One region of the Achromobacter xylosoxidans genome, then DNA from elsewhere that is predicted to be linked to it. Evidence: predicted binding sites of a transcription regulator. Region 1 holds the regulator's gene; the other holds the start of a gene.
The links. The regulator LexA, encoded in region 1, represses DNA repair genes until DNA is damaged. The targets are predictions, from matches to a motif close to ACTGTATNNNNATACAGT.
Positions count from the first base shown of each region.

Region 2: IAG39_RS21240 (DNA topoisomerase IV subunit B) is a predicted target of LexA. The motif match lies at 7,767-7,784, and genes of this name have one in related genera.

Region 1 covers NZ_CP061008.1:2,743,117-2,759,179, forward strand. The annotation lists gene clpP (ATP-dependent Clp endopeptidase proteolytic subunit ClpP) at 1-262, shown strand, start outside; gene clpX (ATP-dependent Clp protease ATP-binding subunit ClpX) at 363-1,661, shown strand; gene lon (endopeptidase La) at 1,920-4,370, shown strand; gene lexA (transcriptional repressor LexA) at 4,495-5,145, opposite strand; gene IAG39_RS12910 (Bug family tripartite tricarboxylate transporter substrate binding protein) at 5,371-6,336, opposite strand; gene IAG39_RS12915 (class I adenylate-forming enzyme family protein) at 6,333-7,862, opposite strand; gene IAG39_RS12920 (thiolase family protein) at 7,864-9,252, opposite strand; gene IAG39_RS12925 (IclR family transcriptional regulator) at 9,251-9,997, shown strand; gene IAG39_RS12930 (amino acid aminotransferase) at 10,094-11,293, opposite strand; gene uvrB (excinuclease ABC subunit UvrB) at 11,369-13,489, shown strand; gene IAG39_RS12940 (low molecular weight protein-tyrosine-phosphatase) at 13,740-14,231, shown strand; gene iscR (Fe-S cluster assembly transcriptional regulator IscR) at 14,426-14,968, shown strand; gene IAG39_RS12950 (IscS subfamily cysteine desulfurase) at 14,990-16,063, shown strand, end outside.
Region 2 covers NZ_CP061008.1:4,566,606-4,582,668, forward strand. The annotation lists gene IAG39_RS21215 (TRAP transporter permease) at 1-703, shown strand, start outside; gene IAG39_RS21220 (DUF418 domain-containing protein) at 704-1,903, opposite strand; gene IAG39_RS21225 (TetR/AcrR family transcriptional regulator) at 1,900-2,523, opposite strand; gene parC (DNA topoisomerase IV subunit A) at 2,633-4,969, opposite strand; gene IAG39_RS21235 (YcxB family protein) at 5,005-5,610, opposite strand; gene IAG39_RS21240 (DNA topoisomerase IV subunit B) at 5,610-7,571, opposite strand; gene trxA (thioredoxin TrxA) at 7,898-8,224, shown strand; gene rho (transcription termination factor Rho) at 8,342-9,601, shown strand; gene IAG39_RS21255 (YhdP family protein) at 9,715-13,350, opposite strand; gene glnE (bifunctional [glutamate--ammonia ligase]-adenylyl-L-tyrosine phosphorylase/[glutamate--ammonia-ligase] adenylyltransferase) at 13,463-16,063, shown strand, end outside.

The DNA of each region.
Region 1 (16,063 bases):
CAAGCGCTTCACGCTGCCCAACTCGCGCATCATGATCCACCAGCCCTCGGGCGGCGCCCAGGGGCAGGCCTCGGACATCCAGATCCAGGCCCGCGAGATCCTGGACCTGCGTGAACGCCTGAACCGCATCCTGGCCGACAATACCGGCCAGACCATGGAACGCATCGGCATAGACACGGAGCGTGACAACTTCATGTCGGCCGAAGATGCGGTATCGTATGGACTGGTGGACAAGGTTATGACCTCCCGCTCGGAAGGCTGACTTCCCGGTTGACCCGAACCCGCTGCCACCACGTTTGAGTAAGCGCATGCGCTAGGCCTTTAGCCGGCCTGGCGCATCTTTACCTGAGATACGAACATATATGCCTGAAAAAAAGGGATCGGCAGACGCAAAAGTGCTGCATTGCTCGTTTTGCAATAAAAGCCAGCATGAAGTCCGCAAGCTGATCGCGGGTCCGTCGGTATTCATCTGCGATGAATGCATAGATCTGTGCAACGACATCATCCGCGAGGAGGCGCAAGCCACCGCGCGCGCGGCGATTCGTTCCGAACTGCCCACTCCGGCTGAAATCAAGACCTTCCTCGACCAGTACGTCATTGGGCAGAACTCGCCCAAGCGCATGCTGGCCGTGGCCGTCTACAACCATTACAAGCGCATCCGCCACGGCGAGATCAAGGGCGACGAAGTCGAGCTCTCCAAGAGCAACATCATGCTGATCGGCCCCACCGGGTCGGGCAAGACGCTGCTGGCCCAGACGCTGGCGCGCATGTTGAACGTGCCCTTCGTCATGGCCGACGCCACCACGCTGACCGAAGCCGGTTACGTGGGTGAAGACGTCGAGAACATCATTCAGAAGTTGCTGCAGAACTGCAACTACGAAGTAGAGAAGGCGCAGCGCGCCATCATCTACATCGACGAAATCGACAAGATCTCCCGCAAGTCCGACAACCCGTCCATCACCCGCGACGTGTCGGGCGAGGGCGTGCAGCAGGCCTTGCTGAAGCTGATCGAAGGCACTGTCGCCTCGGTGCCCCCGCAGGGCGGCCGCAAGCACCCGAACCAGGACTTCGTCCAGGTCGACACGACCAACATCCTGTTCATCGTGGGCGGCGCCTTCGACGGACTGGAAAAGGTCATCCGCGACCGCACCGAGAAATCGGGCATCGGCTTTTCGGCCTCGGTGCGCGCCAAGTCGGAACGCGGCGTGGGCGAGCTGTTCTCGGAAGTCGAACCCGAAGACCTGATCAAGTTCGGCCTGATCCCCGAGCTGGTCGGCCGTCTGCCGGTGGTCGCCACCCTGGATGAACTGGACGAAGCGGCCCTGGTGCAGATCCTGACCGAGCCCAAGAACGCCTTGCTCAAGCAGTTCCAGAAGCTGTTCGCCATGGAAGGCGCCGAGCTCGACGTGCGTCCCGCCGCCCTGAAGGCGATCGCCCGCAAGGCGCTGCGCCGCAAGACGGGCGCGCGCGGCCTGCGCTCCATCATCGAGCAGGCCCTGCTGGATACCATGTATGACCTGCCCTCCCAGGGCAACGTCAAGCGCGTGGTGCTGGACGAGAACGCGATCGAAGGCGAGGGCAAGCCATTGCTCATCTACGCCGACGAGGACGCGGCTTCAGACAAGCCAGAGCGCGGAGAAGTCCGCGACGCCGCAGCCTGATATTTCAGAAAAGCCCGTTCCTGTAACGGGTTTTTTTGCCTAAGGCGCATTCCCGGGTGCAAACACGCTTTTCCTGCAGGCGCGACGCTTGCATACTGAGGGTGCCGCCCGCGGTTTTTTTAAGCCGTTGGGGGATCCAGGCGCCGAGATCTTGAATTTTCGGCTATTGTTCCCATAACAGACGTAACCGACGTGGATTGTCCGGGTATACCCAGGCCTCCCGTCCCCGATACGCCGAGTCATACCGAGGAACCTCCTATGTCTGCCAGCCAGACCCTGCCTTCCGACCCGATCGACCTGCCCCTGCTCCCACTGCGCGATGTCGTGGTGTTTCCGCACATGGTCATCCCGCTGTTCGTCGGCCGCCCGCGCTCTATCCGCGCGCTCGAGGTTGCGATGGAAGCGGGCAAGAGCATCATGCTGGTGGCCCAGAAATCCGCCGGCAAGGATGACCCCACCCCCGAAGACGTCTACGAGATCGGCTGCGTAGCCGGCATCCTGCAGATGCTCAAGCTGCCCGACGGCACCGTCAAGGTGCTGGTCGAGGGCACCCAGCGCGCCCGCATCAACAGCATCGAAGATGCCGATTCGCATTTCACCTGCCAGGTGTCGCCGATCGAACCGGACGCCATGCAAGGCTCCGAAACCGAAGCCCTGCGCCGCGCCATCGTTGCGCAGTTCGAGCAGTACGTAAAACTGAACAAGAAGATCCCCCCGGAGATCCTGACCTCGCTGGCTGGCATCGATGATGCCGGACGCCTGGCCGACACGATCGCCGCGCATCTTCCCTTGAAGCTCGAGCAGAAGCAGAAGATGCTCGAGATCGTCGGCACCTCCGAGCGCCTCGAAGGCCTGCTCACGCAACTCGAAACCGAAATCGACATCCTCCAGGTCGAAAAGCGGATTCGCGGCCGCGTGAAGAAGCAGATGGAAAAGAGCCAGCGCGACTACTACCTGAATGAGCAGGTCAAGGCCATTCAGAAGGAGTTGGGCGAGGGCGAGGAAGGCGCGGACATCGAAGAGCTCGAAAAGAAGATCATCGCTGCCCACATGCCCAAAGAGGCGCGCAAGAAGGCCGATGCCGAGCTCAAGAAGCTCAAGCTCATGTCGCCCATGTCGGCAGAAGCCACCGTGGTGCGCAACTACATCGATACGCTCATCAACCTCCCCTGGAGGAAGAAGAGCAAGATCAACAATTCCATCAGCAACGCGGAAACGGTGCTGGACAACGACCACTACGGTCTGGAAAAGGTCAAGGAACGGATCCTGGAATACCTTGCCGTGCAACAGCGCGTGGACAAGGTGAAGGCGCCGATCCTGTGCCTGGTCGGCCCTCCGGGCGTCGGCAAGACCTCGCTCGGCCAATCCATCGCCAAGGCGACGAACCGCAAGTTCGTACGCATGGCGCTGGGTGGCGTGCGCGACGAAGCCGAGATCCGCGGCCACCGCCGCACGTACATCGGCTCCATGCCTGGCAAGATCGTCCAGAACATGTCGAAGGTCGGCGTGCGCAATCCCTTGTTCCTGCTCGATGAAATCGACAAGCTGGGCATGGATTTCCGCGGCGATCCCTCGTCGGCGTTGCTCGAAGTGCTGGATCCGGAACAGAACCACACGTTCCAGGACCACTACATCGAAGTCGACTTCGACCTGTCCGACGTCATGTTCGTGGCCACCAGCAACACGCTGAATATTCCGCCGGCGCTGCTGGACCGCATGGAAGTGATCCGTCTGTCGGGTTACACCGAGGAAGAGAAGATCCACATCGCCCGCGACCATCTGCTGCCCAAGCTGATGAAGAACAACGGCGTGAAGGATAGCGAACTCACGGTCGACGACAGCGCGCTGCGCGACATCGTGCGCTACTACACCCGCGAAGCCGGTGTGCGTGCGCTCGAACGCGAAGTGGGCAAGATCTGCCGCAAGGTCATCAAGCAGTTGCTGACCCAGAGCGACCGCGCCAAGGCTGAAGGCAAGGCCGCCGAGGTCAAGCCGGTCAACGTCACGGGCGACAACCTGAGTGAATTCCTGGGCGTGCGCCGTTATGCCTTCGGCATGGCCGAAAAGGAAAACCAGATCGGTCAGGTGACGGGTCTGGCCTGGACGGAAGTCGGCGGCGACCTGCTGACGATCGAAGTCGCGGACATGCCCGGCAAGGGCGTCATCCAACGCACCGGCTCGCTGGGCGACGTGATGAAGGAGTCGGTCGAGGCGGCCCGCACGGTAGTGCGTTCCCGCGCCCGCCGCCTGGGCTTTGCCGACAGCGTGTTCGAGAAGCACGACATGCACGTGCACGTGCCGGAAGGCGCGACGCCCAAGGACGGTCCGTCCGCGGGTATCGCGATCACCACGGCCATGGTGTCGGCCTTGTCGCGCATCCCGGTGCGCGCCGATGTCGCAATGACCGGCGAGATCACGCTGCGCGGCGAGGTCCTGCCCATCGGCGGCCTGAAGGAAAAGCTGCTGGCAGCTCACCGTGGCGGCATCAAGACGGTCTTGATTCCGGAAGAAAACGTCAAGGATTTGGCGGAGATCCCGGACAACGTCAAGAACCATCTCGAGATCGTGCCGGTGCGCTGGATCGACAAGGTGCTGGAACTGGCGCTGGAGCGCCTGCCGGAGCCCCTGGCCGAGGAAGAAGCGGTCAAGGAACCCCTGGTGGCCAAGCCTGCCGAACCGGGTTCGACCGACCCGGTGCTCAAGCACTGATGGAACCGGGAGCGACGCCGCCAGTAAGCGGCGCCCCTCCTGGATGCGGCTTCCAACAAAAAACCCCCGCCAAGAAATTGGCGGGGGTTTTTTTATGCTGCGCAGGCGCAGGAGCTGTTGGTTCCTAGTGCAGCGCGTGCGTGCGGATCAGGCCCACCGCGATGCCTTCCAGCGCGAAATCCTGGCCAGCTTCGACCACGATGGGTTCGAAATCGGGGTTTTCGGGCAGGAGTTCTATGTGGCCGTTCTGGCGTTGCAGGCGCTTGACGGTGACGTCGTCGCCCAGGCGGGCGACCACGATCTGACCATTGCGGGCTTCCGAGGCTTTCTTTACGGCGAGCAGGTCGCCTTCCAGGATGCCAGCGTCGCGCATGCTCATGCCGCGCACCTTGAGCAGGTAGTCGGGCGTCTGGGCGAACAGGTTGGGATCGACGCCGACTTCGCGTTCCACGTGTTCGGCGGCCAGGATGGGGCTGCCCGCAGCGACGCGGCCGACCAGCGGCAGCAGCAATTGGGCCAGGCCCGGCATGGGCAGCGAGCTTTGCGTGGGGGCAGGGGAGGCGTCCTTCAGGCGGATGCCGCGCGACGCGCCGGCGGTCAGCTCGATGGCGCCCTTGCGGGCAAGCGCCTTGAGGTGATCTTCCGCCGCGTTGGGGGATCGGAAACCCAGGGCCAGGGCAATTTCGGCGCGGGTCGGCGGGAAGCCCGTGCGCGTGACGGTCTGCCTGATGAGATCCAGGATTTGTTGTTGGCGATCAGTGAGTTTGCTGGCCATGGCGATGATCCGGTGCTAGCGGACTGTACATATATACAGCGCCATTCTGGGGGACGCAGCGCAAAAAAGCAAGCTCGGGGCGGACCGTCTCAAAGCCAACGTAATGGCAGGCCGCTCAGAATGTCCCGATTGGACGGGCCCGGCGGAACCGGCGGCGCCCGGACGCTGGAAAGCCATGTGCTTGCGGCTCCATGGCGCGGCCGGGCCTGGACGATGCGGCGTCTGTTACTCCGGCTTGATTCCGGCCGTCTCGATGACGCTGCGCCACTTTTGGGTCTCGGATTCGATATAGCCCTGCAATTCGTCCGGGCGGGTGGCTTTGATCGTGACGGCCTTGTCTTCAAGCTTGCGGATGATGTCGGGTTTGGTCAACGTTTTCAGCAAGGCGGCGCTCAGCACCGACAGCCGGTCGGCAGGAATGCCGGCCGGGCCCATGACGCTGACCCAGGCGTCCACGCTCATGTTCTTCACTCCCAGTTCCTCGGCGGTGGGCACGTCGGGCAGTTCCTTGATGCGCGTGCTGCTGGTGATGGCCAGCGCCCGCACTTTGCCCGACTGCACCAGGCTCAGGGCCGCAGGCAGATTGTCGAACCCGAGGTCGACGTGACCACCCATCAGCGCGGTTAACGCCGGCCCGCTGCCCGAGAAGGGAATGTGCTGCATCTTCGCGTCTGTCAGGATCTTGAAGTACTCGCCGGTCATGTGCGGCGATGTGCCAGCCCCGGGGCTGGAGTACGACAACTGCCGCTGCTTTGCGTCGGCGACCAGCGTGCGCAGGTTCTGGTACTTGGAATCGGCATTGACCAGCACCAGATTGGTGTAGAAGCCAACCTCGCCAATCATGGTGAAATCCTTGATAGGGTCGAAATTCAGCTCCTTGCGCAGCAGCGGGTTGATCACGTTGGTGGCTACGGTACCCAGGAAGATGGTGTAGCCGTCGGGTTTGGCGTGCGCGACCGACGAGGCGCCGATAGTGCCGCCAGCGCCGGCCTTGTTTTCGACGACCACGGCCTGTCCCAGTTCACGCGACAGGCCTTCAGCCAATACCCGCGCGACGATATCTGTCGACCCTCCCGGCGGAAACCCGACCACGAAGCGGATGGGCTGCTCCGGAAAGGCTGCGGCCGCGGGGCCGCCCAGCGTGACGGCGAATGCGCAGCTTGTGGCGGCAATCCAGGTCTTGAAATTCATGATCGATGTTCCTCCTGCCGGGTCGCGTTGCGCAAGTCGTCGATGATTCGCCGCTTGTCGATTTTGCCCAGCGTGTTTTTTGGAAAAGACTGCACGATGTGGATGATTTTGGGTGTCCGCACGGACCCCAACTGCTGCTTGCCGTAGTCGATCAGCGCCTGGACGCTGACCGAGCCCGGCCGAATCGGCACGACCGCCATTTCGACGCGTTCGCCCCAGTCGTCGTCGGCATTGCCGAACACCACGCATTCGGCGATACCGGGGTGTTGCGCATAGGCGTTTTCGACGTCAGAGGGATACACATTGAAGCCGCCGCTGATGATGATGTCCTTGCTGCGGCCCTTGATGAACAGGAACCCGCGTTCATCGATGACACCGATGTCTCCGGTGTGGAACCAGCCATCTTTCAGGACGGCCGCGGTCTGTTCGGGCATGTTCAGGTAGCCCGACATCAGCAAGTCGCCGCTGGCGATAATTTCGCCCAGGGTGTTTGGGATTGTGGTCGGGTGGCCGTCGGCGCCAACGACCGCCACCCGCGTCAGGGGGCCGATGCGGCCTGCGCTGCCGAGGTTTTCCGGCAGGGAGCCGGTCGCGCCGTTCATGCCGGCGATGATGACCGGCGCTTCCGTCAGGCCGTAGGTGACGCCCAGCACGGGGCCAAACTCCGCAATCGCCTGCGATTGCAGCGGGGCTGGGCATGGCGCACCGCCATACAGCAGGTTGCGCAGCGCCGGCAGATGGCGCGCAGCGGCGCACTGTGCCTGCACCAGCCGTTGGAGCAGCGTGGGGGGCAGCCAGGTGGACGTCACTCCATGGGTTTCCATCAAGGCGTGCAATTGTTCGGCTGTGGCCTTGCCAGCGATCACCAGGCAGCCCCCGGCATGCAATACCGGCAGCACGAAAGTGCCTGCGCCATGCGTCATCGGTGGAGCCAGCAGGAAGCGTTCCTCGCTGTCGAAACCATATGTCATGGCCAGTGATGCCACCATGGTGTTGATGCAGCGTAGCGACTGCAATACGGCTTTGGGCGCGCCCGACGATCCGCCGGTGAACTTGATGGCGGTCGTTTCGCTCAGATCCGGGTTGGAGCGCGATGGTGACCGGCCCGCGTGTTCACGCACCAGCGTATCGACATGGAGCTGACGGCCCGCGTCGTTGCAGATGCGCAGACCGTGGTAGGAAGCCAGCAGCGCCTCGTATGCCGCGTCGTGCAATACGATGTCGGGCGCGGCCGTCGCCAACTGGCGGGCGATGTCCTGTTCGACCACGGTCGGCGTCAGCGGTACCAGCACGCCGGCGCAGGCGTAGGTGGCCAATATGCCCAGCAGCATCGCGTGCGAATTGCCGGCCAGCGTCGCGATCACTGGACGCGGTTTGCCCGACAGGCGTTGTAGCGCCGCAGCCAGCGCCAGCGTCTGGCCGCGCAGCGCTTCGTAGGTATGGGTGCGGCCGCTAGCCGCATCGATCGCTGCGATGCGGTCCGGGTACCGCATGGCTGCATGCAGGAAGAAATCGACAGGCTGCATGCTAGAGCCTGTTGCTGAGCACCGTGACTACGGCCGCGGCATCTTCGTAGTGCAAGAAGCCGCCGCCGTTTTCGGCCACTGCGGTACGGGCGCCCTGTACCTGGCGCGCGCCGGCCTCATGGCGCAGTTGCGTAACGAGCTCATGGATTTGCACCAATCCCGTCGCGGCGATCGGGTGTCCTTTGGACACCAGGCCGCCCGATACGTTGACGGGTGTGGGACCGCCCAGGCTGGTCGCTCCGCTTTCGGTGTATGGCCCGCCTTGGCCGCGGGCGCAAAGGCCCAGATTCTCGATCTGCAGCAGTTCCGCGAAGCTGGATGCGTCATGCACTTCAGCCAGGTCGATGTCCTGCGGCGTGATCCCGGCCATGGCATAGGCGCGCTTGGCAGCCAGGTGCACGCAATGCCTGTCCATATCGGCGATGTCGCGGATCACCGTGCTGGCCGCGCCGATGCCCGCGACCCTGACGGCCCGTTGCCTGCGCGCGTCTGACAGGGCGCGGCCGCTGGACAACACGATGGCGGCGGCACCGTCGGAAATGGGTGCGCACATGGCGCGCGTCAGTGGCCAGGCGATCTCGGGGGTCGCAAGCACTTCGTCGGTCGACATATCGTTCTGGTATTGGGCCAGCGGGTTCGTGGTCGAGTGCGCGTGGTTCTTGGCTGCCGCACTGGCGATCTGCCGCTGCGTGGTGCCATACGTGCGCATATGCTGGCGCGCCATGGCCGCATAAATGTCCATGAAAAAGCTCTGCGTATTCCAGGCGCCGGGAGAGTTCAGCCGCTGGCGGATGCCGGGGTCGGTCTCCTGCTGGCAGAAGAAATCCCATGTCTGACGCAACAAATGTATGTCGGTGCCGCCGAAGAACGCGTTCATCATCTCGGCCTTCTTGTCCGGATAGAACATCTTTTCCGCGCCTACCACCAAGACCGTGTCGAACATGCCCGATTCGACCGCCATGCAGGCGTTGAACAAGCCGGAACTGCTGCTGGCGCAGGCGTTTTCGATATTGAAGACGGGGATGCCGCTCACCCCCATCGCGTTCAGCGCGCATTGGCCACGGATCGAATTCTGCTTTTCCATTTGGCCTTGGCGCACGTTGGAAAACCACGCCGCCTGCATGTCTTCCAGTCCGTGGCCGCTGTCGGCCAGGGCAGTGTTGACGGCTTGTTCGGTTAATTGCTTGACCGAGAGATCCGGGTGGCGGCCAAGCGGAGTATGGGCGATGCCGGTGATATAGACGTTCATATTGGGCCTAGGCAGCTGATCGATGAGTGGCTCTATTCTGCGTGGCTGGCCGTTCCGCATTAACCCCTGCTTACCCGTTGAAAACAGGATAAAGTTCCGGCATGTGAAACTTTTTTTACCTGGTGTGGATCCGGATGACATGACGCAATCCTCCAGCATCCAGAAAGCGCTGCGAGTGCTGAAAACCGTGCAGCGCCATCACGAGGAAGGTCTGCGGCTCATCGACGTGTGTCGGGAGCAGGGCTTGGAAAAACCGACGGCGCTGCGCCTGTTGCGCGAACTGATGGCGCAGGGACTGGTGGCCCGTAACGCGCGCAGCAAGAAGTACTACCTTGGCGACTATTGCCGGAAACTCGGGGAGTCACTGGCTGCGCAATCGTCGCTGTCCGTACGCTATGGACCTTTGCTGAGGCGCATCTCCGACCGCACCGAAGACGCCAGTTTCCTGGTGATCCTGCAAGACCTGGACACCCTGTGCATTGCTCGGGAAGTGGGTGCGTATCCGATCCAGGCCCTGGCCATCCCGGTCGGCAACCGGCAGCCCATCGGCGTGGGTGCGGGTGGGCTGGCCATGCTGGCGAGCTTCGACGAAGACCTTACGGAGCATTACCTCAACGTCAACAGGGCCCGCTTTCTCAAGTACAAGTCGCTTACGCTGGAGCAGCTGCGCATGCGCATTGCCCGCGCGCGTAAGCGCGGCTATGCCGTGATAGGCAGCCACGCGGTCAGCAAGGTTACGGGCGTGGGCGTCACGCTGATGAACAAGGAAGGCGATGTGCTGGGCGGCATCAGTGTCGCGGCACTGGACAATCGCATGACGCAAAAGCGCCAGGAGGCTGTTGCCCAGATGATCCGCGAAGAGATGAACCGGTTCCTGGACAAGTAAAGCTGCCGCGCGCAACGGGCAGCGCAAAAGAAAACGGGACCCGAAGGTCCCGTTCCTGGCTGCAGGCCCGCATGGGCCTGTGCGCGGTAAACGGCTTTACAGCACGGCCGCGATGCCCTTGGCGACTTTGTCGATGTTGCCGCTGTTCAGCGCGGCGACGCAGATGCGGCCGCTGGAAACGGCATACACGCCATGCTCTTCGCGCAGGCGGTCCACTTGCGCGGCGGTCAGGCCCGAGTACGAGAACATGCCGCGCTGCTTCAGCACGAAGCTGAAGTCCTGCTTGCCGCCGTGTTCCTTGATCTTGTCGACCAGTTGCTTGCGCATCAGGCGGATGCGGTCGCGCATGCCGGCGAGTTCCTCTTCCCACATGGCGAAGAGTTCAGGCGTGTTCAGGACCGTCGACACCACCGTGCCGCCGTGGGTGGGCGGGTTGGAGTAGTTGGTGCGGATCACGCGCTTGAGCTGGCTCAGCACGCGGGTGGCTTCGTCCTTGCTGCCGGCGACGACCGTCAGCGCGCCGACTCGCTCGCCGTACAGCGAGAACGACTTCGAGAACGAGGAGCTGATGAACATGGTCAGGTCCAGGTCGGCGAACATGCGCACGACCGAGGCGTCCTCGGTCAGGCCGTCGCCGAAGCCCTGGTAGGCGATGTCCAGGAACGGGACCAGATGGTTTTCCTTGACGACGGCGGCGATCTGCTTCCACTGGTCGGCGGTGGGGTCCACGCCGGTGGGGTTGTGGCAGCAGGCATGCAGCACGACGACGGTCTTGGCCGGCGCGGCCTTCAGGTCGGCCAGCATGGCGTCGAAGTTCAGGCCGCGGGTAGCGGCGTCGTAGTACGAATAGGTGCCGACTTCGAAACCGGCGCGCTCGAACAGGGCGCGGTGGTTTTCCCAGCTGGGATCGCTGATCAGGACCTTGGAGGTCGGCAGCAGTTGGCGCAGGAAGTCGGCGCCGATCTTCAGCGCGCCGGTGCCGCCCAGGGCCTGGGTGGTCAGCACGCGGCCGGCGGCGGCCAGTGCGGAATCCTTGCCCAGCAGCAGGGCTTGCGCGCCGTTGTTGTAACCGGCGATGCCTTCGATGGGCAGGTAGCCGCGGGCGGCGGCGGCTTCGATGCGGGCGGCTTCGGCCTTGCGAACCGCGCCCAGCAGGGGGATGCGACCCTGATCGTCGTAGTACACGCCCACGCCCAGATTGACTTTACCGGGACGCGTATCAGCGTTGAATTGTTCGTTCAGGCCAAGAATGGGGTCGCGCGGGGCGAGTTCGACGGAATCGAAAAGGGTGCTCATGGGAGTCTGATGAGGTGGGTGGACGCAGTACGGGCTGCTGTGGATAATGAGGGGTTTACCCTGGAAGAGTCTAGCATGCCTAAGAGCGCAATAGACCCGATTACGGCGGGGGCCGCAGCGAACCTGGCGGCCGATCCCGCGGCGGCATTGGCCGTGGCGGATCCGTCCGCGCCAGGCCCCGGATTCATCGATTTCCCGGGCAGCCCGTTTCACCTGTACCAACCCTATCCGCCGGCGGGCGATCAGCCCACCGCCATCGAGGGGTTGACCCAGGGGGTCGAAGACGGCCTGATGTTTCAGACGCTATTGGGCGTGACGGGCTCCGGCAAGACCTACACCATGGCCAACGTCATCGCCCGCATGGGGCGCCCGGCGCTGGTTCTGGCCCCCAATAAGACGCTGGCCGCCCAGCTGTACGCCGAAATGCGGGAGTTCTTCCCGAAGAACGCCGTCGAGTACTTCGTTTCGTACTACGACTACTACCAGCCCGAAGCGTACGTGCCGACGCGCGACCTGTTCATTGAAAAGGATTCGTCCATCAATGAGCACATCGAACAGATGCGGCTGTCGGCGACCAAGAGCCTGCTGGAGCGCCGCGACACCATCATCGTGGGCACCGTGTCGTGCATCTACGGTATCGGCAACCCGGGCGACTACCACGCCATGGTGCTGATCCTGCGCGCCGGCGACCAGATCTCGCGCCGCGAGATCCTGGCCCGCCTGGTCGCCATGCAGTACACCCGCAACGACGCCGAGTTCACCCGCGGCGTCTTCCGGGTGCGTGGCGAGACCATCGACATCTTCCCGGCGGAAAGCCCGGAACTGGCGCTGCGCCTGACGCTGTTCGACGACGAGATCGAAAGCCTGGAGCTGTTCGATCCGCTGACCGGCCGCATCCGCCAGAAGCTGCCGCGCTTTACCGTCTATCCCGGTTCGCACTACGTCACGCCGCGCGACACCGTGCTGCGCGCCATTGAAACCATCAAGGAAGAGCTGCGCGAACGGGTCAAGCGCTTCGTCGACGACGGCCATCTGGTCGAGGCGCAGCGGCTGGAGCAGCGCACCCGTTTCGACCTGGAAATGCTGCAGGAGCTGGGCTTCTGCAAAGGCATCGAAAACTACTCTCGCCACCTGTCCGGCGCGGCGCCAGGCGAACCGCCGCCCACCCTCATCGACTACCTGCCGTCCGATGCGCTCATGTTCATTGACGAAAGCCACGTCACCATCGGCCAGTTGGGCGGCATGTACCGGGGCGACCGCGCGCGCAAGGAAACGCTGGTGCAGTACGGCTTTCGCCTGCCGTCGGCGCTGGACAACCGGCCGCTGAAACTCGAGGAATTCGAGGCTCGGATGCGCCAGTGCGTGTTCGTGTCGGCCACGCCGGCCGCCTACGAGAAAGAGCACACCGACAACGTCGTGGAACAAGTGGTGCGGCCTACCGGGCTGGTCGATCCGCTGGTCGAGGTCCTGCCGGCCCGGACCCAGGTCGATGACCTCCTCGGGCAGATCAAGGCGCGCGTGGCGCAAGCGGAGCGCGTGCTGGTCACCACGCTGACCAAGCGCATGGCGGAGGACTTGACGGACTTCCTGAGCGAGCACGGCGTCCGAGTGCGCTATCTGCATTCGGATATCGACACCGTCGAGCGCGTGGAAATCATCCGCGACCTGCGCCTGGGCACCTTTGACGTGCTGGTGGGGATCAACCTGCTGCGCGAAGGGCTGGATATTCCCGAAGTGTCGCTGGTCGCGATCCTGGATGCCGACAAGGAAGGCTTCCTGCGTTCGGAACGCAGCCTGATCCAGACCATCGGGCGTGCGGCGCGCAACCTCAACGGCCACGCCATCCTTTATGCGGACCGCATCACCGATTCGATGCAGCGCGCCATGGAGGAAACCGAAAGGCGGCGCGCCAAGCAGCTGAAGTTCAACGCCGACCACGGCATTACCGCCCGGGGCGTGCAGAAGGCCGTGCGCGAACTGATTGATGGCGTGGTCGCGCCGACGCAGCACGACGCGCTCGAGGCCGCAGTTCCGGCCGAGTTCCTGAAGGACGAAAAGGCCCTGGCCCGCGAGATCAAGCGCCTCGAAAAGCTGATGATGGATCATGCCCGGAACCTCGAGTTCGAACAGGCGGCTGCGGCGCGCGACGCGCTGACCGCGCTGAAGCAGCGCGTGCTGCTGGACGGGGCGGTGTAGCAGCGGATTACGTGTCTAAATGTTTCTTTTCGCTGACTGGCGGCTGAATATTGCCAAAACCTGTTGCGTTGCAATCAGGCTGCCACGATTCGCCCGGATATCTGCATTCAGTGTTCATGAGAGAGATCAGAATTTCTTCATAAGTTATTGATTTTATTGAAAAAATATTGATACTGTATTTGCCGGGCCAGAATCCCGCAGACGCAAAAAAAGCTTGCCTTATCTCGGGTTTTCCCGCACACTTACTCCCATGATGACCAAGGTACTTTTCGTTTGCATGGGCAATATCTGTCGCTCGCCGAGCGCAGAGGGCGTGTTTCGCCATTTGGTGAACGACGCGGGTTTGGGCGATGTGGTTCGCATCGACTCCGCGGGCACGCACGCGTTTCACATCGGCGAGGCGCCTGATGCCCGGGCGCAGGCCGCAGCGCGCAAGCGCGGCTACGAGATCACGCACTGCGAAGCGCGTCAGGTCACCGCGGAAGATTTCCGCGATTTCGACTTGATCCTCGCCATGGATTGGGACAATCTGTCCGCCATGCAGCAGCAGTGCCCCAAGGCCTACCAGCACAAGCTGATGCTGCTGATGCGCTTTGCCAATGAGTTCGAAGAGGCCACCGTGCCCGATCCGTACTATGGCGGCGCCGATGGTTTCGGCAAGGTCCTGGACTACCTGGAAGACGCCTGTCAGGGTGTACTTGAGCTGGTGCGCAAGCGCGCGACCCAGTACCAGGCGGCGTGATCCGCTTGTTCCGCAGGGCTGCCCGCCGGGCGGTTCTCGGAGGTGCTTGGCAGTGAAAAACCGCGCGAATGCGCGGTTTTTTCTAGCCGGGAGCCATACCAAATTAGTCGGGAATAGGCTATACTTGAGGCAATTACTCGGGTATTGACCGCTGGATTCGCCTGCGGCCATTGCCGAATCACTGGGAACCTACCATGCGGCTAACTACCAAGGGGCGTTTCGCCGTGACTGCCATGATCGATCTGGCTATGCGGCAGCATAGCGGTCCGGTCACTCTTGCGGCCATCAGCCAGCGTCAGAACATCTCGCTGTCCTACCTGGAACAGCTGTTCGGGAAACTGCGTCGCCACGAACTCGTGGACAGCGTGCGCGGCCCTGGGGGCGGCTACTCGCTCGCGCGCCTCGCCCGCAACGTTACCGTTGCCGACATCATTTTCGCCGTCGATGAACCCCTGGACGCCACCAGCTGCGGCGGCAAGCGGGACTGTACGAGCGGCAACGACGGCAAGCCGGGCAAGTGCATGACGCACGAACTCTGGGCTACGTTGAATCGCAAGATGGTGGATTACCTGGATTCGGTGTCCCTGCAGGATCTCGTCGATCAGCAGCGCGTGCGCCAACTGCAGGAAGCCAACAATCAAGCGCAGGCTTGCGCGGTGCGCGTGAACCGGGTGGGGGGCGCCAACAACGCCGCCAACGCCCCGGCCGCGACCGTCGCCGCCAATGCCACCGTATAAGCAGTATCAGGAGTTGTAGAAATGACCACCCGCCCGATCTATCTGGATTATTCCGCCACGACGCCCGTCGACCCCCGCGTCGTGGACAAGATGGTGCCCTGGCTGTACGACAATTTCGGCAACCCGGCATCCCGCAGCCATGCGTTTGGCTGGGAATCCGAAGAAGCCGTCGAGCGCGCCCGTGAAGAAGTCGCCAAGCTGGTGAACGCCGATCCGCGCGAAATCGTCTGGACCTCCGGCGCCACCGAATCCAACAACCTGGCGATCAAAGGCGCCGCCAACTTCTACCAGGAACGCGGCAAGCACATCGTCACCGTCAAGACCGAGCACAAGGCCGTGCTGGACACCTGTCGCGAACTCGAGCGCCAGGGCTTCGAAGTGACCTATCTGGACGTCAAGGACAACGGCCTGATCGATCTGGACACCTTCAAGGCCGCGCTGCGCCCCGATACCGTGCTGGTATCCGTGATGATGGTGAACAACGAAATCGGCGTGATCCAGGACGTCGCAACGCTGGGCGAGATCTGCCGCGAAAAGGGCATCATTTTCCACGTGGACGCCGCCCAGGCGACCGGCAAGGTGGAAATCGACCTGCAAAAGCTCAAGGTCGACCTGATGTCGTTCTCGGCTCACAAGACCTACGGCCCCAAGGGCATCGGCGCCCTGTACGTGCGCCGCAAGCCGCGTATCCGCATCGAAGCGCAGATGCACGGCGGCGGCCACGAGCGCGGTTTCCGCTCGGGCACGCTGGCCACGCACCAGATCGTCGGCATGGGCGAAGCTTTCCGCCTGGCCCGCGAGGAAATGGGCACCGAGAACGAGCGCATCCGCATGCTGCGCGACCGCCTGTGGGCTGGCCTGTCGCAGATCGAAGAGGTCTACCTCAACGGCGACATGGACCAACGCGTCCCGCACAACCTGAATGTCAGCTTCAACTACGTCGAAGGCGAGTCCCTGATCATGGCGATCAAGGAACTGGCCGTCTCCAGCGGCTCGGCCTGCACCTCGGCCAGCCTGGAACCGTCCTACGTGTTGCGCGCCCTGGGCCGCAACGACGAACTGGCGCACAGCTCGATCCGCTTCACGCTGGGCCGT
Region 2 (16,063 bases), 1.8 Mb from region 1:
TATCCAGGGCGTGACCTACGCGGCGCGCACGGCCATCCTGCCGTTCATGTTCGTGTTCAACCCCATGCTGCTGCTGATCGACGTCACCTACGGTTGGGAACTGGCGCTGGTCGTGACGGGCGCGACGATCGCCTCGCTGACCTTCGCCGCCGCCACCATGCGCTGGTTCCGCGTGCGCTGCACGCTGGCCGAGGTCGGGGTACTGCTGCTGATCACGTTCATGCTGTTCCGTCCGGACTGGTTCATGGACCATTTCGCGCCGCGCCATGAAAGCCGTCCGGCGTCCGAGATGCAAGCCATCGCGGGCGCGCTGCCCGACAACGGACGGCTGACGGTGGTGCTGCGCGGCATCAACCTGGAAGGCGATGAACTGACCAAGACCGTGGCCGTTGCCCTGCCCGAATTGACCGGCGACGCTGCCGGGCAGGACGCGGGCCGCAAGCGCCTGGCCGAAGCCGGACTGACGCTGATGAGCCTGGGCGACCAGACGCAGATCGGCGGCGTGCGCTTCGGCAGCCGCGCCCAGCGCGCCGGCTGGGAACAAGGCTGGGACGTGCTGGAAGTGAAAGCGCCCAACCCGCAGCGCTGGTCCGACTTCTGGGTCTATGTGCCCGCATTGCTGCTGCTGGCGGGAATGTGGGCACGCCAGGGCCGGCGCGACGGCGGCGCCCCCGTCGGCCGGCTGCGCGCCAAGCCGGTCTGATCAGTCTGTCCGCGCGCGCCGCCAGGCCGGCCAGGCGCCGATGGTGAGCGCGCGCAGGAACCACTCGACCGGGCCGTAGGCGTGGCGCCGCAGCCACCAGGCGGACAGCGGCAACTGCGCCGCGAATATCGCCACGGCAATGCAGAACGTCGCCAGCGGCGACACCGAGCCGAACAGGCGCAGGCCCCAGGCGGTGAAGAGAAAAGCGCAGACCACGGATTGCATCAGGTAATTGCTCAATGCCATCCGCCCGGCGGGCGCGAGCCAGCCCGCCAGCCGCGCCCCCGGCTGCGTGCGCATGGCCAGCAGCAAGGCCGCCGCGTACGACATGCTGAGCAGCGGCGCGGTCAGCAGGTCCACCGCCAGGCCCGGCAATTCCCAGGCTGCCCCCGCCGACGGCAGCGTGCTGAAGGCATAGGCCGCGGAACCGGCCAGGCCTGGCGCCAGTCCCAGCGCGCACAGCAGCCACAGCGCCCGCGGCTGACGCCAGGGATCGGCCAGCGCGTTGCGGCGGCCCAGCGCGTAGCCCGCCAGGAACATGGCGAACGCGAACGGCCCCTGCACGAACAGCACCGTGAACCACACGCCCCCGGTCAGCTCATTCCAATGCTGCGCAATGGTCGTGCCGATGGTGCCCCGATATGCATCGATCGCCGCCAGGGCGTCCGCTTGATACTGCGCCTCGTACCCGGGCGCCACCGGGTCCAGGTAGCTCAACGCGCCCAGAATGGCCCACAACGATGCCGTCAGCACGATGAGCCACAGCGAAATGCGCAGCGCCCGCCGCGGCTCCATCCGCCGGCACAGCAGCAACGCCAGGCCCAGCAGCGCGTAGGTCAGGAGTATGTCGCCCTGGTAGAACAGCACCGCGTGCGCCAGCCCCAGCAAAGCCAGGCCCGCCAAGCGGCGCAGGAAGCGCGGCGCGAAAGCCGCCTGGCCGCGTTCGGCGGCGCTCATCTGCAAGGTGAAGCTGTAGCCGAACAGGAATGAGAACAGCAGATAGAACTTGGTCTCGAACAGCCAGGCGATCAGCCAGCGCACGGTCAGATCCAAGGGCTGCGAGTACGCCGGGTCGGCCACGCCGGCGCCATAGAACGGCGAAGAGAACACGCCGATATTGACCACCAGTATGCCGAAGAGCGCGAAACCGCGCAGCGCATCGACCTGCGCCAGACGCGCGTGGGTTGCCGGCGCGTTCATGCCCGCCTCCCTGCGGCTGAGCCTTGTTGCGCGCCATCAGGCAGGCACCGCGACAGGGCCTGCTCCAGGAGACGGCTGCCCGCCGCCGCGCCAAAGGCGGGGTCCACCACCGACCGGCTGTAGACGCCGTCCAGCAGCAGCAATAGCGTATCGGCCATCTCGGCTACGGGTTGCGGCGGCATGCGTTGCGCCCAAACCTTTTCCAGCAAGGCCACCAGGCCGGCCTTGCGCGCCGCCTCGTTCTCCATCACCAGGGCGTGCACGCGCGGGTTGCGCACGGCCTCGGCCAGGATCTCCATGCCCAGCCTGACGTAGGCCGGATCTTGATGCTGCGCCAACTGCGCCGCGACCCAGTCCGCCAGCGCCCGCCTCGCGTCGGGCGCGGCGCACGCTTGCCGCATGCGGTCGCGCGCGGACTCCGTATCCGACGCGATCATCGCTTCGATGATTTCGGCCTTGCTGCCGTAGTAGTGGAACAGGTTGCCGGGACTCATGCCGGCGCGGGCGCAGATCTGCGCCGTCGAGGTCGAGTGGAAGCCGTGCTCGGCAAAGCAATCCGCCGCGGCGGCCAATATCTGGTTGCGCCGTTCCTGCTGTTTGATGGGGTCGATCTTGCGCATCTTATTAATAGACTGAATGATCTATCTATTAAATGCCGGAATCGTGCAGCCAGTCAACAGACGAAAAAATGGCGGGCCGCAGCCCGCCATTCTCTTGCCTGCCCGACGCCTAGCCCAGCACCGGCGACAGCACCGGCTGCTTGGGCCGCACATCCAGCGCCCGGCCCTTGCGGGCGCGCTTGCCGATGTAAGGGGCCAGCGCGTCGCCCACCAGGATGTCCTCGGTGTGCTTGTTGCGGTAGATGCCGGCCGCACGCAGGCCGCCCGCGCCGATGGGTACGGTCTGGTCCAGCTTGTCGCTGCCGTCCAGCCCCATCAGGATGGTGCCGCGGCCGCCGCCGGACAGCGTCTTGACCTCGTCCAGGCCGAACACCAGGAACTTGCCCTTGTGCGACAGCAGCGCCAATTGCTTGGCGCCGTCGAACAGCGGCACCGGACGCAGCAGTTCGTCGCCCTCTTCCAGGGTGATGAACTGCTTGCCGGCGCGCTGGCGGCTGACCATGTCGGACAGCTTGGCGGCAAAGCCGTAGCCGCCGCGCGTGGCCAGCAGCCAGCGGCTGTCGGCCGCGGCAGCGATGGTGTGGACGATGCGCGTGCCGCTGCCCAGGTCGATCATGGTGGTGACCGGCTGGCCGTCGCCGCGCGCCGAAGGCAGCCCGGCGACCGGCACCGAATAAACGCGGCCGTTGTCGCCCACGGCGATCAGCGTGTCGGTGGTGCGGCACTCGAAGGCGCCGTACAGATCGTCGCCCTGCTTGAAGCCGAATTGCGACGCATCATGGCCGTGGCCCTGGCGGGCGCGCAGCCAGCCCTTTTGCGACACGATCACGGTGACGGGTTCGTCCAGCACCTTGGTTTCGAGCACGGCGCGTTCGGCGGTCTCGATCAGCGTACGGCGGTCGTCGCCGTATTGCTTGGCGTCGGCTTCGATTTCCTTGATCAGCAGGCGCTTGAGCGAGGCGGGGTTGTCCAGCAGTTCCTGCAGGCGCACCTGCTCGTCGCGCTTGTCGGCCAGTTCCTGTTCGATCTTGAAGCCTTCCAGGCGCGCCAGCTGGCGCAGGCGCATTTCCAGGATGTCCTCGGCCTGGCGTTCGGACAGCTTGAAGCGTTCCATCAGCGCGGCGCGCGGCTCATCGGATTCGCGGATGGTCTGGATGACTTCGTCCACGTTCAGGTAGACGACCATGCGGCCTTCCAGCACGTGGATGCGGTCGATGACCTTGTCCAGGCGGAAACGCGTGCGGCGCACCACGGTATTGGTGCGGAACGCCAGCCATTCGACCAGGATGTCGCGCAGCCCCTTCTGGCGCGGCCGGCCGTCGGTGCCGATGCACACCAGGTTGATGGACGAGCTGCTTTCCATGCTGGTCTGCGCCAGCAGCGTGTTGACGAATTCGTCGCGGTCCACGCGCGAGGTCTTGGGTTCGAAGACCAGGCGCACGGCGGCATCCTTGCCCGACTCGTCGCGCACGGCGTCCAGCAGGTTCAGCATCACGGCCTTGGCCTGCGTCTGCTCGGGCGTCAGGCTCTTCTTGCCGGTCTTGACCTTGGGGTTGGTGATTTCCTCGATCTCTTCCAGCACCTTCTGGCCCGAGGTGCCCGGCGGCAGCTCGGTGACCACCAGTTGCCATTGGCCGCGCGCCATTTCCTCGAACTGCCAGCGCGCACGCACCTTGAGCGAACCGCGGCCGCCCGCGTAGATCTGGGCGATGTCCTCGGCCGGCGTGATGATCTGCCCGCCGCCCGCGAAATCCGGCCCCGGGATCAGGGCGTGCAGCTCGGCGTCCGGCATCTGCGGATGCTTCAGCAGCGCCACGCAAGCCTGCGCCACTTCGCGCAGGTTGTGCGGCGGGATCTCGGTCGCCATGCCGACCGCGATACCCGAGGCGCCGTTGAGCAGCATCACGGGCAGGCGCGCCGGCAGCATCTGCGGCTCTTGCTGGCTGCCGTCATAGTTGGGCACGAAGTCCACGGTACCTTCGTCCAGCTCGTCCAGCAGCAGCTTGGCGATGGGGGTAAGGCGGGCTTCCGTGTAGCGCATGGCGGCGGCGTTGTCGCCGTCGCGCGAACCGAAGTTGCCCTGGCCGTCGATCAACGGATAGCGCAGCGAGAAATCCTGCGCCATGCGCACCATGGCGTCATAGGCGGCCTGGTCGCCATGCGGGTGATACTTGCCCAGCACGTCGCCCACGACGCGCGCGGATTTGACGGGCTTGGCGCCAGCCGCCAGCCCCATCGCCTGCATGGCGAACAGGATGCGCCGCTGCACGGGTTTCTGCCCGTCGCCCACGTCCGGCAGGGCGCGGCCCCGCACCACGGACACCGCGTAGTCCAGATAGGCTTGCTCGGCGTAGCGCGCCAGGGTGATGGCGGCATCGCCATCGCCGCCGCCATCGCCGCCGGGCGGGTTGGAATCGAACAAGCCGGGTTGATTGCTGTCGGTCATGATGTATTCAGGTAGACAATTTCATCGAAACGGCGTCAAAGCGCCTGCGCGGACGACATCAGCTGCGTATCGGCGACATGCGCGCGCAACTGGGTCCGCACCGCATCCAACGTGGCGGCATCCTGCCCGCGTTTGGGGATGATCACGCCTTGCAAGGTGCCGAGAATGACATAGAGATGTTGCGGAGTTTCCTCGACCCGCCGCACATCGGACCAGTCCATGCGTCCGGAGGCGGTGGCAGTGGTATCCGTGATGCCATCGGGGCCGAAATCCAGCTGATGGCGGCCCAGGAACAATTCGTCGGGCTGTCGCTTCAGCATGCGGCGCGTGTTCATCCTGACCAGCGAGGGCAGGACGTACTCGTAGGCCAGCGCCAGGAGCGCAAGTATGCCCAGGCCCACCGCCAAGCCCTGGAAATACACGGGCAGGATCCGCCCCCAGTTCGGCGTATTGCCGTCCCAGGTCTGCCAGATCAGGTAGGCCAGCAGGGCCACGATCATCAGGACCGCGAATCGCAGATGGGACCGGTAGCGGCGGCGGCGCAGCTCCGGCCGCTTGTACACGTAAGCGGCGAAGTCGGCGTAGTCGTCGGCCGTCATCTGGACGTCCATGCGGGCCGAGCCGGGCGCGGACCCGGCCATCAGATGTCCAGCTCCGCCAGGTTGCCCTTCTCTTCGATCCAGGCGCGGCGCTGCGAGGACTCGCCCTTGCCCATCAGCATGTCGAACATGCGGGTGGTGTCCTCGGGAGTCTGGTCGCCGTAGCCCACGGGCAGCAGGCGGCGCGTGTCCGGATTCATGGTGGTTTCCCACAGCTGCTCGGGGTTCATTTCGCCCAGGCCCTTGAAGCGGCTGACGGCCCAGGCGCCTTCACGCACGCCTTCCTTGCGCAGCTTGTCCTGCGCGGCTTCGAGTTCGCCTTCGTCCAGGCAGTAGATCTTGCGCGCCGGACGCTTGCCCTGCGCCGGCACGTCCAGCCGGAACAGCGGCGGCTTGGCCACGAACACGTTGCCGGCCTCGACCAGCTTGGGGAAGTGCTTGTAGAACAGCGTCAGCAGCAGCACCTGGATGTGCGAGCCGTCGACGTCCGCATCGGACAGGATGCAGATGCGGCCGTAGCGCAGGCCCGACAGGTCCGGCGTGTCGCCGGGGCCGTGCGGGTCCACGCCGATGGCGACGGAAATGTCATGGATTTCGTTGTTGGCAAAGAGCCGGTCGCGGTCCACTTCCCAGGAGTTGAGCACCTTGCCGCGCAGCGGCAGGATGGCCTGGAATTCCTTGTCGCGGCCCATCTTGGCCGAACCACCGGCGGAGTCGCCCTCGACCAGGAAGACTTCGGTGCGGGTCGCGTCGCTGGACTCGCAATCGGTCAGCTTGCCCGGCAGCACGGCCACGCCCGAGCTCTTGCGCTTTTCGACCTTCTGCGCCGAACGCTGGCGCGCCTGGGCCTGGCGGATGGCGAGTTCGGCCAGCTTCTTGCCGTACTCGACGTTGCTGTGCAGCCACAGGTCCAGCGCGCTCTTGGAAAAGCCGCCAACCAGGCGCACCGCGTCGCGGCTGTTCAGGCGTTCCTTGATCTGCCCCTGGAACTGCGGGTCCAGCACCTTGGCCGACAGCACGAAGCTGGCGCGGGCGAACACGTCTTCCGGCAACAGCTTGACGCCCTTGGGCAGCAGGCTGTGCAGTTCGGCGAAACCCTTGACCGCGCCGAACAGGCCTTCGCGCAAGCCCGATTCATGGGTGCCGCCGGCCGGCGTCGGAATCAGGTTCACGTACGACTCGCGCACTGCGTTGCCGTCCTCGGTCCAGGCCACTACCCACTGGGCGCCCTCGCCTTCGGCGAAGTTCTCATGGTCGGCCCCGGCGTACTGTTCGCCTTCGAAGAACGGCACCATCAGCTCCGCCCCGGCCAGCGCCTCGGACAGATAGCCGCGCAGGCCGTCCTGGTACTGCCAGGTCTTGGTGTCGCCGGTCTTCTCGTTGACCAGGGACACCTTGACGCCCGGCAGCAGCACGGCCTTGCTGCGCAAGAGGTGCGTCAGCTCGCCCAGCGGAATGTTGGGGCTGTCGAAATACTTGGCATCCGGCCACACGCGCACGCGGGTGCCGGACTTCTTGCGGCCGCCCTGGTCGTAGGGCGCCAGGGGTTCGGCCACGTCGCCGCCCTTGAAAATCAGGCGGTTGACGGCGCCGTCGCGCCACACCACCACTTCCAGGCGCGTGGCCAGGGCATTGGTGACGGACACGCCCACGCCGTGCAGGCCGCCGGAGAAGGCGTAGGCGCCGCCGCCCGCCTTGTCGAACTTGCCGCCCGCGTGCAGGCGCGTGAACACCAGCTCCACCACGGGAGCGTTCTCTTCAGGGTGCAGGCCGACGGGAATGCCGCGCCCGTCGTCCTCGACGGAAACGCTGCCGTCGACGTGCAGCGTGACCTGGATCTGCTTGCCGTAGCCGGCCAATGCCTCGTCTGCGGCGTTATCAATGACCTCCTGCACGACGTGCAGGGGGTTTTCGGTTCGGGTGTACATGCCCGGGCGCTGCCGCACGGGCTCCAGTCCCTTCAGGACGCGAATGGACGCCTCGGTGTAACGTGGAGTGGCCAAGTTATCCCCAACATCTGTGGAAAAAAACCGACATTTTACGGATAAGTCTAGATTCTGCGCGGCTCCCAGTGGGATGAGCACGACCTGAGCAGCTCCGAATTCGGTAGGATGATGACAGTCACAGCCAGCGCATCGGGTCGATACGGCCCGGATCGCGATAACTGCGCCGCAACATCCTACACAAATCCAGCAACTCCTGTTGTTATTAACAGTGGTATGCCTGTTGATATTGACAGTGGTATGCTTGAGTCCATCCACAAACAAGAACAACGGCGGGGCGCGTCCCTTTTTACGCGCCTTTTGCTGCCGAACCGAGAATCACCATCATGAGCGACCAAATCAAGAACGTCAGTGACGCCAGCTTCGATGCCGATGTGTTGAAATCCGGCCAGCCGGTGCTGGTGGACTACTGGGCTGCCTGGTGCGGCCCTTGCAAGATGATTGCCCCGATCCTGGAAGAAGTCGCCACGGAGTACGCTGGCCGCCTGACGATCGCCAAGCTGAACGTCGACGAAAACCAGGGCACCGCCACCAAGTACGGCATCCGCGGCATTCCCACCCTTATGCTCTTTAAAGACGGCCAAGCCGCCGCCACCAAAGTTGGCGCGCTGTCGAAGTCGCAACTGACCGCATTCCTGGACGGCGCGCTGTAAGCCGCGTGCCGTGAACGAAGGCGCCGCCCTCGGGGCGGCGCTCATTCAATACCGCGTGTGCCCGTCCGTGGCGCGCCGCCAGAACTCTCCTTCACTTTCCCCCAAAAATCCACCGCGATGCACCTCAACGAACTGAAGGCGCTGCACGTCTCGCAGCTGCTGGAAATGGCCGCCGGCCTGGAAATCGAGAACGCCAACCGCCTGCGCAAGCAGGAACTGATGTTCGCCATCATGAAACGGCGCGCCAAGCAAGGCGAGCAGATCTTCGGCGACGGCGTCCTGGAAGTCCTGCCCGACGGCTTCGGCTTCCTGCGCTCGCCCGAGACCTCGTATCTGGCCAGCACGGACGACATCTACATCTCGCCCTCGCAGATCCGCCGCTTCAACCTGCACACCGGCGACTCGATCGAAGGCGAAGTGCGTACGCCCAAGGACGGCGAGCGCTATTTCGCCCTGGTGAAGGTGGACAAGGTCAACGGCGTGGCGCCGGAAGCGATCAAGCATCGCATCATGTTCGAAAACCTGACGCCGCTGCACCCGAACCGCAACATCCGCCTGGAACGCGACATCAAGAGCGAGGAAAACCTCACCGGCCGCATTCTCGACGTCTTCGCCCCCATCGGCATGGGCCAGCGCGGCCTGATCGTCGCCAGCCCCAAGTCCGGCAAGACGGTGATGATGCAGCACATCGCGCACGCCATCACCACCAACTATCCCGACGCGGTCATGATCGTCCTGCTGGTGGACGAGCGCCCCGAGGAAGTGACCGAAATGCAGCGCACGGTGCGCGGCGAAGTGGTGGCCTCGACCTTCGACGAGCCCGCCACCCGCCACGTGCAGGTCGCGGAAATGGTCATCGAAAAGGCCAAGCGCCTGGTCGAAATGAAGAAGGACGTCGTGATCCTGCTGGACTCGATCACCCGTCTGGCCCGCGCCTACAACACCGTGGTGCCGGCCTCCGGCAAGGTGCTGACCGGCGGCGTGGACGCCAACGCCCTGCAACGCCCCAAGCGCTTCTTCGGCGCGGCCCGCAACCTGGAAGAAGGCGGTTCGCTGACCATCCTGGGTACGGCGCTGATCGAAACCGGCAGCCGCATGGATGAAGTCATCTATGAAGAATTCAAGGGCACCGGCAACTCCGAAGTCCACCTCGAACGCCGCCTGGCCGAAAAGCGCGTCTACCCGTCGATCAACCTGAACAAGTCCGGCACCCGCCGCGAAGAGCTGCTGATCGCTCCGGACCTGCTGCAGAAGGTCTGGGTGCTGCGCAAGTTCATCCACGACATGGACGAAGTCCAGTCCATGGAATTCATCCTGGACAAGATGCGCGCCACCAAGACCAACGCCGAATTCTTCGACATGATGAAGAAGAAGTAAGCCCAGTCGCGGTCCGCGGCGCCTGCGCCGCGGACCCGGCCATGAAAAACGCCCTGGAGCGCTTGCGCCCAGGGCGTTTTTCTTTCATGGATCGGACAGACTGCCTGCGCGGCTCACTGCCCGCCCATGAACTCCTCCAGCGTGCCGGGCTGCGGCGCCGGGCGCGGGGTCTGCTTGTTGCCTGCCGGCTTGCCGGACGCGTCTATCGGCTCGATCTTGGGGTCGTCCCAACTGCCGGTGACGGCGTATTCCATGGTCATGGCCCGCGCCAGCGGCTGCTTCAGCAGCCACTGCGTCACGAACGCACCCAGGCCGATCAGCGGATTGACCGCCAGCGCCGTCACCATGGCCGCCCCGCTGGCGTCCAGGTTCGGAATCACCACGGCCTTCATGTCCCAGCGTTCGCGGATGATGTTGACACCGCCCGCCAGCACGATGGCCGCCACCGGCCCGTTGATCTTATAGCCCTCGGTCGACGCCGTGCCGTCGGCCAGCTTGACCTTGCCGCGGATGGTGTCAAAGGGGAAGCCGTCGCGCAGCAGATTGGTGGGGTTCACATCCAGCCGCGCCAGCCGCTGCAGCGACTGCAGGGACAGCAGCTCCAACAGTCGCGCGGTGCGCGAGTTGACGTGCATGAAACGGCCCTTGTCCAGACTGACGTCGACCTCGCCCGTCAGGTCTTCGACCTTGTGGGTCCAGGGCAGATTGCGCCAGGTGGCCTTGCCCTGCATCGTGCCCTTTCCGCCCGAGACCACTTTCTCGAGGCCGATGCGGTCCAGGAACTTGCCTACGTCTTCGAACTTGACCGAGGCGTCCACGGTCAGGCCGCGGCCCTGGCCTTCCAGGTTCCAGTTGCCGGTGGCGTTGAGCGAGGCCGCGTCGTTGACGATGGACAGCTTGTCCAGGCGCCATTGGCGGCCGCGCTGCAGGTTCGTGCCCTGCACCTGGAGTTCGCCCACATTCTTGCCGTACAGCAGGAATTCCTTGGCCTGCAGGTCGATCGCCGGGATGTCGGACAGATCGTTGCCAGAGGACAGCGCCTCGTCGGCCTTGTTGGTGTCGCCCTCGCCGCCCAGCGACAGGTGCTTCAGGCGCGCGGTGATCTGGCCGGCGATGGCGCCCGAAGCCTCGCGCCATTCAAGCGAACCCGTGGCCTGTTTGGATTGCAGATCCACGCGCCATTGCGCGGGTCCCGGCCGGGTCGCGTACAGCGTCAGGTCGTTCAGGGTAAAGCCGCCGGTCCGCAAGACGCCGGCCGCCAGGCTGATGCGTTCGGCCGCAGGCAGCATGGGCTTGGGCGCGGCACGGCCCTTGGCCGCAGGCGCACTGAAGCCATCGGACACTTTTTCCCAGGCGTCCATGTCCAGTTCGGGCAGGCTCGCGTTCAGGCTGAATCCGCGTTCCGGCAGGCTTGCCGGACGATTGATGCCCAGCGCGCCGCGCGCGAAATAGGATTGCGCCCCTTCGGACGGCGCCCGTTCGAACAACGCGTTGACGCCATCGCCCAGACTGGCGGTGAGCCAGCGCCGGTTCTGCGCCCCACGGTCCTGCGCGGGCGACCATTGCACTTTGAGCAACTGCGAGGCCTGGGCGGCCTTGCCCACCGGAGCGGGCATGTCGATCGCCATGCCCACCAGATCGGATTCGACGGAGATGTCCACCGCGCCGCCGCGCTGATAGCCCACCTTGCCCTTGTAGGCCGCCTTGCCCGAAAAGCGCGACATGGACGGCGTGTTGCTCAATTGGGTCAGCGCCGGCCCGGCCAGCGTGCCCTCGAAGCGCAGGGCGTCCGTGCTCTGCGCCAGGCGTCCGTATATCCGCGCCGGGCCGCCCAGGAACTGGGCCCTCAGATCCTTGGCCTCGACACCCGTCTCCGAGAACGCCAGGTCGCCGTGCATCTGGCTGAGCAGCGGCATCTCCGGCATGAAGGTGAAGGAGTTGCCCGCGAACAGGATGTTCCCCTGGACCTGGGTGTCATCGGTGTTCAACAGCGGCACCTTGAGCTTGAGCCCCACCCGCCAGTCGCCGGTGCCGCGCGCCTCGTCCAGGGCGCCATCCAGCAGCTCGCCCAAGGGCGAGTTGGCGGCCAGCGCCAGATAGGCCGGCACGGCGCCGGACGTCTCGCCGGTCAGCAGAAGTTCGGAGTTCTCTTCCATGTTGGGAATGGTTGCGGAAACCGCCCCGAGCGTTACGGTATGCCCCGGCCCGGTATGCGCGACCGCGCCGCCCGCGCTGTCCAGCGCCAGGCTGACCTTGTCGATGCGGAAATTGCCGGACAGGTTCTCCAGCATCGGCCAGCCCTTGCGCCGTTCGCGCGCAGGCGCGTAATCGACCTTGGCGCCGCTGAATGCGCCGGCGATCACGAATTCGCCCTGAGCCTCAGGCGCGCCAAAAGGAAACTCGTCGAGATCGCCCTTGAGCGTGATGGAGGCGGATTGCATTTCGCCCGCGGGCAAGCCGCTGGCCAGCCATTCGCGCGCATCGGCGTTGACCTCCAGGGGCAGATAGCGATGGATGGCGGACATGGAGCCGCGCGCCATCACGCCGTGCATGTCGACGCTGCCCGCCGCGGTCTTGCCCTCGGGGCGCCACTGTCCCTGCACGCGCACGTCGAGGTCGTCGTTGACCAGTTGCAGCTGGCCTATGTCCACGAACCAATGCTTGGCGTCCGGCCCCTTGACGGAGGCATCCAGCGCCACGTCGCGCACCGCCAGCGTGGGTTGCTCGAAGACGCCGGGCAAGGACAGCGTCAAGTGCTCGGCCTTGCCGCTGACCGACACCGCCGGGGCGCCGGGGCTGCGCGCCAGCGGCACGCTCTCCAGTTGCATGAAGTCGCCCGGCAAGCCCTGGACGCGGGCCTGGACATAGCCGGCCTTGAAACCGGGCGCCGCGGCCCCTTGCGCCGTCTCGGTCCATTGCAGGCCGCGCACGGCAGCGTCCGCGGTCAGGTCAGTGAACTTGCCACGCTCCAGCTGCAGCCATGCCCGCCCGCTCAGGCGGCCCGCTACCGCCGGGACCTCGAACCACGGCTGCCACGCCTGCGGTTCGGCGTCGTCCAGCTGGACATACAGTTGGCCGCCCCAATTACCGGGATTCGCCGCGTTCACCGAAAACAGGCTGCGGTTGAATTCGCCGCGCAGCTCGACATTGCGCGCCAACGCGTCGCCCGCTGCGGCCTTGAGCACGAAGCGATGCGACAAGCTGCCGTTGCGCGCCAGGAAGTCGACGCCCGTCAGGGTCAGCTCCGGCGCGCGGCGCAACTCATCCTGCCAGCGTATGGTCGCGCCGCGGATGCGCAGCTCGCGCTGCGCGCCCAACCAGCGCAGGGCCGGATGGTCCAGGTCGGAACGCTGATCGCCGCTATTGAGATCGATGTCCTGGCCCGCGACCCACAGGTGATTGGCGGGATCGCGCCGCAAAAGGAGTTCGGGCCGGTCGAGCTGCAGCCGCAGCAGCTTGGGCGACAGGACCAGGATGCTGCGCCAGGCCAGCACCGCCGAAACGGAAGGCAAGGACAGCACGGGGTCCACCTCGTCGTCGTAGACTTGGACGGAGGTGAGATCGAGTTTGGGGTTCAGGCCGTGCCAGTTCGCCTGGATGGAGCCGATGGTCACTCGGGAGCCCAACGCCTTGCTGGCGTAGGCTTCGATCTGGGGACGCCATTGGTCCACGCGGGGCAGGACCCAATAGCGCACGCCCAACAGTCCGAGAGCCACGACGCCATAGACGGTCAGTACGGCCCAGAACACCCAACAGAGCACTTTTTTTGAAACAGACACGGATCGGTGGGCAGGAGAAGAGGTCTTGCAGTATCGTCCCCACTTATACCTGAAACGCGCCCATTGCGCCGCCCCTTTCGCCATGTCCACGCCCTCTACGCTTGCCCCCGCCCTCGCCTGGTCCGGCCATCTGCGCCGCCGCCTGGATGCCCACCCGGATCTGGCCGCCTGGCTGAACGATGCCGTGCGCGAACCCGTCACGCCCGCGCAGATCGCGCGCTGGCAGGCAGAGCTGGCCGGACCCCAGGCAGGCGACACGCTGCCGGTGGACGCCTGCCGCATGGTGCTGCGCAAGCTGCGCGAACGGGTCTTCAACACGCTCATCGTGCGCGACCTGACCGGCCAGGCCGATCTGGAAGAAGTCGTGGGCGCCATGACCACGCTGGCCGACACCGCGGTGGCCTCGGCCTATCGCAGCGTGGCGGCGGACCTCGCCGCCGTGCATGGCGTGCCGCGCGACCCGGCCACCGGCCTGCCCCAGGAAATGCTGATCGTGGGCATGGGCAAGCTGGGCGGCTGCGAACTGAATGTCTCGTCCGACATCGACCTGATCATGCTGTACGGCGAAGAAGGCGAAACCGACGGCCCGCGCCGCATCAGCCATCACGAGTTCTACGGCCGCCTGACGCGGCGCATGATGCCGGTACTGTCCGAAGTCGACGCCAACGGCCAGGTGTTCCGCACCGACCTGCGCCTGCGCCCCGACGGCGACGGCGGTCCCCTGGCCTGGAGCCTGGACGCGTTGGAGCACTACCTGATCGGCCAGGGCCGCGAGTGGGAACGCTACGCCTGGCTCAAGGCCCGGCTGATCCCGGCCCAGGCCTTCGAAGGCAGCGACAGCGCCGCCCAGGCTCGCCAGCTGGAAAGCCTGCGCGTGCCCTTCGTCTACCGCAAGTATTTCGACTTCGATGCGCTCTCGGCCCTGCGCGCGCTGCGGGAACGCATCCGCCAGGACTGGCAGCGGCGCGCCAGCGCGCGCAACGGCATCGACAGCGCCAACAATATCAAGCTGGGCGACGGCGGCATCCGCGAAATCGAATTCGTGGTGCAGCTTGCCCAGCTGATCCGCGGCGGCCGCATGCCCGCGCTGCAAAAGCGCGGCCTGCTGGAAGCGCTGCACGCGGAAAGCGCCGCCGGCCTGGTGCCCGAGGAAGACGCGCGCCGGCTCGAAGAGGCCTACCGCTACCTGCGCCGCACCGAGCACGCCCTGCAATACCGCGAGGACGCCCAGACCCATCTGCTGCCGGGCGACCCCGAACAGCGCGCCGCCCTGGCCGCGGCGCTGGGCATGAGTCCCGCGGACTTCGAAAGCACGCTCACCGCGCACCGCCAATTCGTCTCGCAGACCTTCCGCAACGTATTCCGGCTGGTCGGCATGGGCGACGCCGAAGTGCCGGCGCCCGCGCCCGGCGTTGCCGACCCCGGGTCCGGCCCGGACGAGCCAGACAGCAGTTGCGAACTGGCTGAACAGATCAGCCAGGCCTTCGGCGACGACGCGCAGGACCTGTTGCGCCGTACCGAAACCCTGCTGGGCAGCCACCGCGTGCGCAGCCTGCCCGAGAGCAGCCGCAAGCGCATGGACGCGCTGCTGCCGGCCGCCCTGCGAGCGGCCCTGCAGACCCCTGCGCCGCTGCAAGCCACGGTGCGGCTGTTCGACCTGATCGAGAAAATCGCCCAGCGCAGCGCCTACCTGGCCCTGCTGGCCGAATACCCCGACACTCTGGCGCGCGTGGCGCGCATGGTCGCCGCCAGCCCCTGGGCCGCGCAATACCTGACCCAGCACCCCCTGCTGCTGGACAGCCTGATCGACTGGCGCACCCTGTTCGAACCGCTCGACTTCGGCCAGATCGCGCGCCAGCTGACCGCCGACCTGGACGCCTGCCGGCTGCCCGACGGCGACCCGGACATCGAGCGCCAGATGAACCTGATGCGCGACATGCAGCGCCAGGCCAGCTTCCAATTGCTGGCGCAGGACCTGGAAGGCGAACTCACCGTGGAAAAGCTGGCCGACCAGCTGTCCGCGCTGGCCGACCTGCTGCTGACCGAAACCATCCGCCGCACCTGGCCGCTGGTCAACAAGGCCGAGGGCGCCGAACCACGCTTCGCCGTCATCGCCTACGGCAAGCTGGGCGGCAAGGAACTGGGCTATGCCTCGGACCTGGACCTGGTGTTCCTGTTCGACGACCCGCGCGACGACGCCGCCGAGGTCTACGCCAAGCTGGGCCGGCGCATGACATCGTGGCTCTCGACCATGACCTCGTCCGGCCGCCTGTACGAAGTCGACCTGCGCCTGCGGCCGGACGGCGACGCCGGCCTGCTGGCGGTGTCCGTGGAAGCTTTCGAGCAGTACCAGCACAAGCACGCCTGGGCCTGGGAGCACCAGGCGCTGACCCGCGCCCGCTACGCCTCGGGCGACGCCAGCGTCGGCGCGCGCTTCGAGCAGATCCGCGAGGACATCCTGGTGCTGCCGCGCGACGCCGCCAAGCTGCGCGAGGAAGTGCTGGCGATGCGCGAAAAAATCAACGCAGGCCACCCCAACAGCAGCCCGCTGTTCGACCTGAAGCACGATCGCGGCGGCATGGTCGACGTGGAGTTCGTCACGCAATACCTGGTGCTCTGCCACTCGGGCACGCATCCGGTGCTGGTGCGCAACCTGGGCAATATCGCCCTGCTGCGCCTGTCC